Regions from separate parts of the Planococcus faecalis genome, predicted to be linked through region 1. Evidence: riboswitches for the same ligand, from Rfam matches in the RefSeq annotation. Region 1 holds a riboswitch; each other region holds the start of a gene.
What was found. Region 1 has a riboswitch for thiamine pyrophosphate ahead of AJGP001_RS09780 (3-oxoacyl-ACP reductase). Riboswitches for the same ligand answer to the same signal wherever they lie in the genome.
Positions count from the first base shown of each region.

Region 2: it holds a riboswitch for thiamine pyrophosphate, as region 1 does, so the genes downstream of both, thiT (energy-coupled thiamine transporter ThiT) here and AJGP001_RS09780 (3-oxoacyl-ACP reductase) in region 1, are expected to answer to the same signal.
Region 3: it holds a riboswitch for thiamine pyrophosphate, as region 1 does, so the genes downstream of both, tenA (thiaminase II) here and AJGP001_RS09780 (3-oxoacyl-ACP reductase) in region 1, are expected to answer to the same signal.
Region 4: it holds a riboswitch for thiamine pyrophosphate, as region 1 does, so the genes downstream of both, AJGP001_RS09085 (YkoF family thiamine/hydroxymethylpyrimidine-binding protein) here and AJGP001_RS09780 (3-oxoacyl-ACP reductase) in region 1, are expected to answer to the same signal.

Region 1 covers NZ_CP019401.1:1,955,661-1,958,817, reverse strand. The annotation lists gene AJGP001_RS09785 (hypothetical protein) at 34-471, opposite strand; TPP riboswitch at 865-965, shown strand; gene AJGP001_RS09780 (3-oxoacyl-ACP reductase) at 1,114-1,866, shown strand; gene AJGP001_RS09775 (LLM class flavin-dependent oxidoreductase) at 1,945-3,157, shown strand, end outside.
Region 2 covers NZ_CP019401.1:978,241-981,397, reverse strand. The annotation lists gene map (type I methionyl aminopeptidase) at 71-823, opposite strand; gene thiT (energy-coupled thiamine transporter ThiT) at 958-1,533, opposite strand; TPP riboswitch at 1,630-1,727, opposite strand; gene AJGP001_RS04740 (M20 family metallopeptidase) at 1,876-2,949, shown strand; gene AJGP001_RS17470 (hypothetical protein) at 3,015-3,152, shown strand.
Region 3 covers NZ_CP019401.1:3,131,291-3,134,447, reverse strand. The annotation lists gene rlmN (dual-specificity RNA methyltransferase RlmN) at 1-760, shown strand, start outside; gene AJGP001_RS15560 (hypothetical protein) at 970-1,527, shown strand; TPP riboswitch at 1,649-1,752, shown strand; gene tenA (thiaminase II) at 1,880-2,563, shown strand; gene thiM (hydroxyethylthiazole kinase) at 2,565-3,157, shown strand, end outside.
Region 4 covers NZ_CP019401.1:1,824,540-1,827,696, forward strand. The annotation lists gene AJGP001_RS09080 (hypothetical protein) at 1-324, opposite strand, end outside; TPP riboswitch at 1,298-1,403, shown strand; gene AJGP001_RS09085 (YkoF family thiamine/hydroxymethylpyrimidine-binding protein) at 1,495-2,085, shown strand; gene AJGP001_RS09090 (ECF transporter S component) at 2,087-2,668, shown strand; gene AJGP001_RS09095 (ABC transporter ATP-binding protein) at 2,661-3,157, shown strand, end outside.

The DNA of each region.
Region 1 (3,157 bases):
AATTAAGTTACATTCGTTTCTTTAACGTCATTGCTATTCAATGTGTTGGGGATCTATCCCATTTTCCAATAGAACTTCAGCATTATCTCCATTTTCCTTACCCCAGAAACTTAATTGTTTGATAGCTGATTCAGTTACTTTATACTCGTAGACTATCATCGGCTCGTTATTAAAAATTACATGCAAAAATTTAATTTTCTTTATTTCGTAATCATCTGTATCGAAAATCTCCCAAGACTCGCCATTAAATGTATTAGTTAAGTGAGTATCTAATTGCTGAATAGCCTCGTTTGTTTGATTCTCCACTATAATCAGGCGGGTGGAGTAAAAAATGATTGAGCCTATTAAAATAAAACCTGCTGCTATTAAAATAAGGATTTTTAACGGTTTTCTCAAAAAAAGGGCTACTACACTTAGTAACGCCGTCACAACTAGAATAAAGCTTATTTCGATTATTGTGGTTGGCTGCATCTATTTCTCCTCATTCCAATTCTATTATTTAATTAAATATAACAGCTAAATTGTTTATTAGTTATAATAATTCGAAAACATAAACTCAAAAAAATTTTAGCGATCGAATGTAACTTAATCCTAATTAAGTTATATTCATTTCCTTGATTCTACTGGCTTTACGAGGAAATCATTCCGAACTAATTTCATAAGAAAAAATGATACATTCAGAATACTGTTCTGTAAGGTTTAAAACTTGAATCTCAAAAGATGTAGGTTTACATATCGCAGCTTATCGGAAAAAGAGAAGCTGCATCAAAAGCTTATCGTCGGAAATATGATGAGTTATTCTACTTGACGGTTGCAGCTTGACATAAAATTCTAAAGACTATACATTGTTGAAGACAACTTAAATATATTCACTAGGGGTGTTATTTAACTGAGATGAGTGTTTACTCAAACCCTTTGAACCTGAACTAGTTAACACTAGCGTAGGAAAGTGTAGGCTCTAATACATACTAGAAGACTGATGATGTCTTATTTTTACTATGTAGTTATCTGTATTTACGCAACTTTCCTATTAGGAAGGTTGCGTATTTTTTTGTTTTTCTATCATTTTATTATTTGAGTTTCAGCAAGATTAAAAATATAGGAGTGGATATGATGAGTAGAACAGTATTGGTAACAGGCAGTAGTAGAGGTTTAGGAGCTTCTATTGTAAAGGTATTGGCACAACAAGGATTTAAAGTAGTTATCAACTACTATAAAAGCGAAAGCGCTGCTGCTGAGCTCGTTTCTGAGATCGGTAAAGAGAATGCTATTGCAATTCGTGCAGATGTCACGAATCGTAAAGAAGTAGACGTATTGGTAAAGAAAGCGACGGAGTATTTTGGTCGAATAGATGTCGTAGTTAACAACGCATTAGTAGACTTTAAATTTGATCCAACCAAACAGAAGTCCTTTACAGAACTAACTTGGGATGATTATCAAAAACAGCTAAATGGTACGTTAAAGGCTGCATTCAATGTAGTTCAAAGTGTTATACCTCAATTTATTGAACGACAAAATGGAGGCATCATAAGTATTGGTACGAATTTATACCAGAATCCTGTCGTGCCTTACCACGAATATACAACAGCTAAGGCAGGGTTAATTGGTTTTACCCGTAATATCGCTTCCGAATTAGGACAATATGGTATAAGGGCGAATGTGGTTTCGGGTGGATTATTAAAAACGACGGATGCCAGTGCTGTTACAACGCCAGAAGTATTCGATTTCATCGCTCAATCGACGCCATTGAAAAAGGTGACGACACCTGAAGATGTAGCCAATATGGTCGCATATTTATGTTCAAAAAATGCGGATGGTATTACGGGTCAGAATTTCATAGTAGATGGCGGTTTGACAATGAATTAACAATTCAAATTGCCAAAGAAAATTTAAAAAAACGGAGATGCAAAACCGTTCATTATGATGTATTTTGAGGTGAAATAAATGGCGAAAACTAAAGGTAAACAACTTCACTTAGGTGTTTTGCTGTATGGATGTGGACATCATCAAGCTGCTTGGTTAATGCCTGACTCAAGCGTCGAGCGCATTGGTGATATTTCCTATTATCAATCCTTAGCACAGGTAGCTGAAAAAGGTTACTTTGATGCTGTGTTTTTTGCTGACAATCAATCATTTCCAGCTAACGATTCTAATGAAATGCCGGCATTTTGGTTTGATCCCATAGTCAATTTGACAGCAATTTCTCAAGTGACAAATCATGTGGGATTAGTCACAACCATTTCAAGTACTTTTTCTAATCCTTTCACAGCTTCACGACAGCTATTAAGTTTAGACCACATTACCAAAGGTCGTGTTGGTTGGAATCTTGTTACGTCAATGAGGGATTGGGAAGCACTAAATCATAGTATGGAAGAGTTACCTGCTCGTGATAAACGTTATGAGAAGGCTGATGAATTCGCTACTTTAATGAATAAGCTATTTCTATCATGGGATAGTAATGAGTTTCTTCATGATCGAGCAGAAAAACAGTTAATCAACCCTTTAAACATACAACCTGTCAATCATAAAGGTACCTATTTTAAAGTGGCAGGTCCTTCCACTACGCCAAAAAGTCCGCAAGGCAAACCAGTAGCCATGCAAGCTGGGGCCTCTAAACAAGGCATTGAGTTAGCTGCGAAATATGCGGATGCAGTCTACTCAGTGTCTTGGAATTTAAACCAAGCGAAAAAGTTCCGTGACAAATTGGCTGAACAAGCTAAAAGAAATGAAGACGGCAATCGACACATTAAAATATTCCCAGGCTTAGTAACGTATGTTGGCCGTACTCATGAAGAAGCGCTAGCCAAAAAAGCAGCATTGGATGAAAAATTACCTATTGAAACTGCTTTAAAACAATTGAGTCTCTTTATTCAACAAGATTGTTCTAGTTGGGAAATCGATAAAAAAGTACCTCAATTACCCCCGGTAGAAGAATTTACGGGTCCAGTTGGACGTTACGAAACAATACTGGAAATTATTAATGATACTCAACCTACAGTGAAAGAACTATTAGGATATCTCAATGCAGGCGGTGGTCATTTCACGCTGATTGGCACCCCAAAAGAAATCGTAGACCAGATGGCGGTCTGGCTTGAAGCGGGTATGGCAGATGGATTTAATCTCATGCCACCTACATTACCCGGTAGTTTAGAAGACT
Region 2 (3,157 bases), 980 kb from region 1:
GATTTTTTGCATTCACATTCAACTAACATAAAAAAGAGATTCGGCTATTCCACCGAATCTCTTTTTTATGTTAGCTGTTTAGTTTAGTCAATAAAATCGGTTCACCTTTTGTTACCAATACAGTATGTTCGATTTGCGCGACCAATGATTGATCCGGTGTTATAAATGTCCAGCCATCACCTGACTCGATAATGTGCTCGGCTTTTTGAGAGATAAAGGGCTCTACTGCAAGTACCATGCCTTCTTTTAAAATCGTCGTCTCCCAAGCATCGTAATAATTTAAAATATGTTGGGGCGCTTCGTGAAGTGATTTACCAATGCCATGTCCAGTCAAGTTTTTGATGACGAACAATCCTTGCTCTTTCGCTTCACGTTCAACAGCCTTACCAATTTGGTTGAGTTTTGCACCGGCTTTGACTTTCGTCATCGCGCGGTCAAATGCCGAAGCGGCTGCTTCACAGATTTTTTCTTTTTCAGCATGTCCTTCGCCTACGACAAATGAAATTCCTGTATCAGAGAAGAATCCTTCATATGACCCCGAAACATCGATATTCACAATATCTCCATCTTGGATGACACGGCTACCTGGAATACCATGAGCCACTTCTTCGTTGACGCTGATACATGTATATCCAGGAAAATCATATTCTGATTTTGGACCGGAAACGCCACCCAGCTCCTCAAATAATTGACCGCCCAGTTCGTCGATTTCTTTTGTCGTGACTCCAGCTTTTGTGGCAGCTTTCATCGCTTCCCGAATTTCAGCCACCATTTGGCCAGCTTTTTTTAACATTTCAATCTCTTTTTCATTAGTTGCTATCATCAATGACCCTTCTTTCAAGCTTTTCTATTCAAGAATTATACCACAAAATTAAAAGGGATTCTCTTCTACAGGTCTAACTAGTCCTGAATCCAAAGATTGAAAAGAAGGCTGTCAAAAGACAGCCTTCTACCATTTCAAGCTTCTGCATCTACCAATTTCGGTGCAGCCGCAAAAAGTGCAGCACAGACAAAAGCAGCAAGCAAGAATACCGGTATCATGTAAGTTGCATTATAAATGACCGAATAGATGATCACATTGCCTTCAGCAAACATGCCGAAGAACAAAATACCTGTAATAACATGGACCAAGTAGCGCAACACAGAAGCGATTAGCACTCCCACTACTATAGCCGTTATCATTTTACCCGTTTGCTTAGCTTGCGCATGTTGCATATACTTTGCACGCATAATGCCTGCTACCCCAACAACTCCATACGCTAAAATATAATCCAGCAAGACCTGCATGACAACAAACCCAAACGATAATGGGGTGACAGAGATAAATCCAGAAACGATTTGCAGGAGCCCGACTAAAATCCCAGTTAGAATTCCGGCACCTGCACCTCTTCTAAAAGCAATTAAAACAATTGGAATCATTACCAAGCTGACCGAGCCGCCTTGTGGCATCCGGAAAGAAATGAAATCCAACACAAATCCAAGAGCCGCGAAAATTGCAATTTCTGTCATCAACAATACTTTTTTATTTCTCATGACTTCCTCCTTAGGTGTTGTGTACATCACCAGAAGGGTCGTGAATAAAACCATATTAAAAACGACGTCAGGACAGAGCCTGGCGTCGTTGTAAGAGCCGGTTTCCATCCACATCCCTGCGCAAGTGTTAACTTACAGGTTCAAAGGGTAAGAACAAATGTTCACTCTCAGCAAAAGCTCCCCTTGTGGTGTATACAACTATATTAACAGTCACCTGTATTGTACACAACGCTGTTCTTTTATGCAACATCGTTTTAAGATGATGTGATAGGGTAAAGATGAGAATAGTTACGATACTTGAAAGGTGGTGGAGGCAGCCGGGATATTAGGCTTGCCAAAAGGATGATTGAATTGTTAAAAGAATTGATAAAGATTCAAAGTGATACCAAAGAGGGTGCCAACAAAGCTCTTCTTTTCTGTGCCGATTGGCTAAAAACCAAAGGAGAATCCGTGAAGGTTCATGACAATAAAGGCTACTTGATGTTGACAGCTGTTAAAGGGCAAGGAGAAGAGACGATTGTCTGGAATGGTCACGTTGATGTAGTTCCGGGTCATAAAGAGCAATTTGTACCTGTTGAAGAAGGAGATCGACTTTATGGGCGAGGCGCTGCTGACATGAAAGCCGGAGTTGCAGCCATGATGCAGGCGTTTGTCGAACTCGACAGTTCCCTCGTAACTCGCGAAGTGCAGTTACATATTGTCACTGATGAAGAAATTGGCGGACGCCATACATCCAAGTGGCTCGTCGAACAAGGATTCCACGGTGATTTTGTCATTTGCGGAGAACCTACCGGATTAAAAGTCGGACTTCAATCTAAAGGGATTTTGAGAATGGATATGGTTTTTAAAGGCAAACCTGCTCATGGTAGTCGTCCATGGGAAGGAATTAACGCCATTGAATCTGCGATGAAATTCCATCTGGCCGTCGCCGATTTACCGTTCCGAAAAGAATCCACCGAATATTACGAGCAACCTTCTGTCAATCTGCCCATCATCAAAGCAGGAGAACGCTATAATGTCGTTCCTGAGGTTTGTGAAATGTCTTACGATATCCGTTTTATGCCAGGACAGCAAAAAGAAGAAATCGTTCGACAATTGGTGGACTTGGCTGAGACTTTGAACGTTACTATGGATTATAAAGCTTCGGGATCTACACCTCCTCTAACAACTACAAAAGACAATCCATTTATTCAAAGCTTGCAAAAAGCAATTACAGCTACTACACAACAACAAGCTGTTTTGTTTGGTCAGCACGGCGCAGCCGACACACGTTATTATGCAGCCGTAAACGGCGGTGAAGGTGCCATTGAATTTGGACCAAGTGGTGACGACTGGCATGGCAATGCGGAATATGTAACGATTTCAAGTGTTCACGCATACAAAAACATCTTGCTGGCACATGCGCAACTGACGTAAGAGGTTTGCATCATAGAGAACTCGGGAAAACAACAATCACTACGATTATGAATGGAGAGATTTAAATGGCAATTGGAAGACTACTGAAATCTGCAATCAAATATGGCCCTATAGCATATCCTATTATTCGCAAAGTATTAAACAAAAGAAAACAAGGCAAAGCAGGTCAATCTCCTACTAAACAGCCTACTAAAAAACGCTAATAAAA
Region 3 (3,157 bases), 1.2 Mb from region 1:
AACCACACAAGTGGGTTGTAACATTGGCTGCAGTTTCTGTGCCAGCGGACTATTGAAAAAGAGCCGCGATTTAAACGCGGGCGAAATCGTTGAGCAAATTATGCAAGTGCAAGCGCATTTTGACACGCAGCAAAAAGAAGAACGTGTGAGTCACATCGTCGTAATGGGTATCGGTGAACCATTTGATAACTATACGAATTTGATGGGCTTCCTAAACATCGTTAATTCTCAAAAAGGTTTGGCTATCGGAGCTCGACACATCACCGTTTCAACAAGCGGTATCGTGCCAAAAATTTACGATTATGCAGATGAAGGCTTACAAGTAAACCTAGCAATTTCAATTCATGCACCGACTAATGAGTTGCGTACGCGTATTATGAAAATCAATAAAGCATATCCAATCGAGAAATTGATGGCTGCGATCGATTATTACCTAGAGAAATCCAACCGTCGCATCACGTTTGAGTATATTTTATTGCGTGACGTCAATGACCATGTAGAAGAAGCGCATCAATTAGCGAAATTGCTAGAAGATAAGCGTCACTTGTCATACGTGAACTTGATCCCGTACAATTCAGTTGATGAGCACGATCAATATCAACAAAGTACACCGGAAGCCATTAGTGCTTTCTACGACGCATTGAAGAAAAAAGGCATCAACTGTGGCGTACGTCACGAGCAAGGCGCCGATATCGATGCAGCTTGTGGACAGTTACGAAGCAAGCAAATCAAAAAAGAGAAAAAAGAAGTAACCGTTTAATAAGCAAAAACGTTCCTGATTTTCAGGAACGTTTTTTTATGCTGAAAACAAACTATTTTAAACAATGGTCTTTCAAAAAATACTTTTTTAGTAAATGAAACTTTCTGAACAATAAGAACGTATGAATCTTAGTAGCACGAGTAATTCATCCAATCGATTATTTTTAATCAAAAGTTTATAAATAATGGGTTAAGAAAGGAGGTGGGGGATTGAAGAAAGTTCTGTGTACAGTAATTTTGCTTGGAGCAGTCACCTTAGCTAGTTGTAGCGGCCTTTCAACACACGAAGATGATGAAGTAGCCGCTATTGTAAATAATCATGAAATTACAATAGGGGATTTACGATTTTTATATCCTGACGATAGCGCATTAGATTACTTGGATTCAGCAATAGCTGTAGAGTTGATCAAACAAGAGGTACAGGAAATGAACCTTGATATTTCTCCACATCTTACAGGAAAAACAACCTCAGAAGAATTTGAAAAACTTCCTCCAGTGAATACAAAAGATGAAGGTGGAAAGCAAGTGCGTGCGTATGCTATCGCTCAAGCTGAAAAACTAGATATGTCACCCGAAGAATTCCAAAAGCAATATGGTAAAAAAATTAATGAACAAAATGCTTATATCAATACGTATCTTGAGGAGAAACTAGGGGGAGGAAACGTTAATGATCTAACATGGATGGAGGAATTTGGGGAAGACTATAATAGGTTAGTAGAAAAATTAGTAGAGAAAAATAAAAATGACATTGACGTGTTTATTAATTAATGTTTTTGGAGAACACCATTTAGAAGTACACGTAGTTCTATACCAAACCAGCAAAAAGAATTGTATAAAGACTATAGAATTAGTAGAATCTATGATATAGTGATGTCGAAAACATAAATAAAAACACCACTAGGGGAGCCGGATATCGGCTGAGATGAGCATAAGCTCGGACCCTTTGAACCTGATCTGGATCATACCAGCGGAGGGAAGTGGCGGAACGTCTGCTATTTTCTTATCGACTGCATACGCCGCTTCCCTTTATTGGGAGCGGCGTTTTTATTTTGTGCAAGAAAATTGACCGTGCCTGTCAGAGCTAGGCACGGAAACTAGATACAGAAAAGGAGATAGGAAAATGACATTTTGTACAGAAGTGAGAAAAGAATGTAACAGTTTATGGCAAGCAAGTTTTGATCATCCGTTTGTAAAGGGAATTGAAGATGGGACATTACCAGTCGAGATATTCCGTTTTTATGTCATGCAAGACGCTTATTACTTATCCCATTTTGCTAAAATTCAGGCACTCGGTGCGTCTAAAGCGAAGGATATGGAAACGACGCAACGCTTTGCAATTCATGCGACACATACCAGTATAGCCGAGCTATCGTTACATGAATCATTTATGAAAATGTTAAGTGTTACGGAAAAAGACTGGTCCCAATTCGAACCTTCACCTACAGCATATGCGTACGTATCTCATATGTACCGCGCATCTGCAGGGGAATTGGCAGATGTATTAGCAGCCATATTGCCTTGTTACTGGTTGTATTACGAAATTGGTGAGCGATTGAAACATGCAAAACCGGATCATCCGATTTATGACCGGTGGATTGAGACTTACGGGTCCGAAGAATTTGGTGAACTGGTCAACGAACAAATTGAACGGATGAATCAGTTGTCAGAAGACTTGCCAGAAGCACGCCGTAAAGAATTAAAAGACCATTTCCGCAAAAGTAGTTATTATGAATTGAACTTTTGGGATCAAGCCTGGAGACAAGAATCCTGGTCTATAGAGCCAACTAAAAAAGTAGGTGTTTAACATGTTTCAACAAATAAAACAAAAAAATCCGTTGGTTCATTGCATCACAAACCACGTAGTATCGAATTTTCAAGCGAATGGTCTATTGGCAATAGGCGCTTCTCCAATCATGGGAGAAGCGCCTGAAGAAGTAGAGGAACTCGCTGGATTAGCACAGGCAGTGTCATTAAACATTGGAACTTTACACGCGGAGTCGCTGAAAAGTATGCTAATCGCTGGAAAAAAGGCAAACCAATTGGGCATCCCGGTTGTTTTAGATCCTGTTGGAGCAGGAGCAAGTAACTTCCGAATCCATGCTGTTCGAGAAATTTTAGAGACAGTTGACGTCAGCGTTCTTCGCTGCAATGCAGGAGAGCTCGCAGCTGTAGTGGGTAAAGAGTGGCAGTTTAAAGGTGTTGATGCCGGAGAGGGGCTTCTAGACGTTAAAGAGCTTGCTATGTCTACTGCGAAACAGTTGGGCTTGATTGTAGCGGTCACGGGCAAAATAGATTGTGTGACAGACGGAGACTGTGTTGATGAAATTCCTTTTGGAAGTCCGATTATGGCTTCGATTACAGGAACAGGCTGCTTACTGAGTAGCGTTGTCGCTGCAGG
Region 4 (3,157 bases), 130 kb from region 1:
CTGTTCCAATGCTTGCAGGGCTTTTGGAATGCGGGCTTTGATTTTCTTGAATTCTTGCAACAACTCTTGCCCAGAAAGACCTTGAGCGATTAAGTCTTGTAAAATATCTGCAGAGAAATCGACTTCTTCGAATGTGGCAGGCCGGATGATGATCTCTGTCCCCGTAAATTCCATGACGGCTTCATCGGTGAGTCCAAGAGCCAGGTAAAAATCTTTGGGGATGCTCAATTGTCGTTGCTGCGAAACACGTACCCGTCTTTTTGCTTTTTTTCCGGGCTTCAGTCCGTGTTCAGACGCTCTTTTTTTCGGCATAATACCACTCATTAGTTTCACCCCTAACTTTAAAATAAAATTATTTATTTCTTTTTTTAAAGTATATCATTTTTTAGGGTGAAGGAACGTTTGACGAACTGAAAAAACATTGGCTACCGGCGACTTATTGAAGAGCCATAGAAAAGAAAGTGAATGTAACATAATTCACATTAAGTTACATTCAGATATTAAAAAAGCAGCTTAATTGATGCTCTAGCTCATTCTCTTTGTTTGGCACTAGTGTAAAGCTACTATTCTTGTCTTGTAATCGATTTGATTGCTCATGCAAAAATTCTCTCAAGCTACTAAACTCCTTTTTAAAAGTTCCAACTCGTTACTTCCTGACCAATTTGAATGTAACTTAACTGCACTTAAGTTACATTCAAACACCAGTCTTTGCTGGCTATTTCCCGTTTAATTCAGCTGTCCATTCTTTAAACCAATACGAGGCCAACTCCACTTTGGGGAGGTCCATCTTCATAAGCTTTTCATGAGAATATAGAAGAATGATGCTTGTCTTATTCCAATTCCATTTCACAGTGCAGTTCTTCCATTTTATACAAGTATTAAGCAAAGTAATCTTGTGATTTTCATTTTTACTAATACTATCCTATCGAAAAGCTACGTATGATGTTGCCCGATATTTCATTTGCAAAAAACATTCGTAAAAGCTTTGAAGGATTTTCGCAAGCTATTACAAACTATAAGCTCATGAGAAATCACAAAAAACTAACTTTACTTCTCCCCTACTGTCAACTCACCAAGCGAGGCGCGGTCACGGGCTCGGCGAAGCACTGAGACAGGTGTTCTTTTCTGACTTAGTGCGAGAGCCATGCCCAAAGCGATCGGAGCGACTTTCACCTGTCTCTCTTTCTCAACCCCTCTCGCCACTTCTACTGTCTCCAAATCCCCTCTTTACTTCCTCAGTCACTTCCTCTACACTAAACTCATCGGGAACAACCCGAACACAAAAACCGCATACCGTTTTCTGCACTAGGGGTGCCCACTTTGGCTGAGATGCAAGCGCAAGCTTCGATCCCTCAAAACTCGATCAGGATAATACCTGCGTGAGGAAGTGCGGCGCATTTCTGAAATAATTTCTTTTATTAATTATTTGTAGACTATGGCTGCATCTTCACGGATGCGGTCTTTTTTGTGCACATTTTTAAGGAGGAATTATTCATGGACTCACTGCAATGCGGCACAAACCCCATCGTCGGATTTCGCTTTTCACTGCATCCGATGACTGGCGATTTTATCAAAGTAATTAAAAGGGCGTTAAACGATACCGACACATCGAACGTTTGGATGCATACGGACGACGTCTCTACAGTAATACGAGGCAAGCAAGTTCACGTCTTTAATGTCGCTAAAGTTCTAGCCTTGCATACGGCAAAGACAGGCGAACATGTCGCACTGTCCGGCACTTTTTCAATTGGTTGTCCTGGTGATTCGTCAGGTGATGTCTATTTAGAAAAAGACGATGTGCTAGTAAATACCGACAATACACAACAATACGTATCTTCACAATTTGCGCTATACCCGATGAACAATCCAGATTACATGACAGTAATTTACCGTGAAGTCGAGCGCGCTAAACATCAAGGCGTTTTCAACGATTCCATGCATTACGCAAGTGGTATTCATGGCGATATTCATGAGGTATTCGATTTTTATGAAGAAGCATTCACCAATGCCCGCTCTGATAAACATCGCCATTTGGTCATGACCATATCCATGAGCATCAATAGTTCGTCTCATGGAGGTGCATAATATGTTGAAGTCGTGGAAATTAAAAGAAGTGGTATTGATGTCGTTATTTGCGGTCGTTTTCGGCATCGTCTATTTATTGTTTGTTCACGCAGCGAATATTTGGGCAGCTATAATTGGACCACTTGCTTATGAATGGATGTTCGGTATTTGGTTTATTGTATCAATAATCTGCATGTATATTATCCGCAAGCCGGGTGCTGCCTTTCTTTCTGAAACGATGGCTGCGGCAATTGAAGTCCTAATTGGCAATGCTGTCGGCCCGCGTCTCATTTTATCTGGTGTTATTCAAGGGCTCGGTGCTGAAGCGGCATTTGCATTAACCGGTTATAAGCATTTCACTATTTTGGTGCTTATGCTTGCAGGAATCGGATCAGCTGTTTTCAGCTTTGTTTACGGCTACTTCATTTCTGGTTATGCAGCACTGGATCCATCATTCGTCGCGTTAATGTTTACGATTCGCGTTCTTAGTGGGGCAATAATTGCGGGTATTGGTGGAAAGTATATCGGAGACGCTTTACTTGCGACCGGATCACTCCGCGGTTACGCCATTGCTCGAACGAAAAAAGGTGATATCAATGCCTGAAGAGATTTTCTCTTTAAATAGAGTGTCGTTTCACTTTCCTGAAGACTCTAAAAAAACCTTAGAAAATCTTTCATTCTCGGTTTGTCGAGGCGAAAAGCTAGTCATTTCTGGGCCCAGTGGTTGCGGTAAAAGCACGCTTTTGTATATACTAAATCGCTTGTATCCTGACAACTGCGATGGCTCAATTGACGGTGAAATTCGCCTATTTGGAAAACCAGCTAGTGATTATGCCCCTGGAGAAATCAATCACCGCGTTGCAACAGTTTTTCAAGATCCTGATTCACAGTTTTGCATGCCTACCGTTGAAGAAGAACTGGCGTTTACATTAGAAAACTTGCATACACCTTTTGAAGACATGGACATTCGCATTACCGCGGTTTTAGAATTGACGGACCTGACCTATCTAAGAAAAACCGTCATTCAGTCGTTGTCAGGTGGTACAAAACAACGAGTTGCAACTGCTTGTGCGCTAATCATGGACCCGGAAGT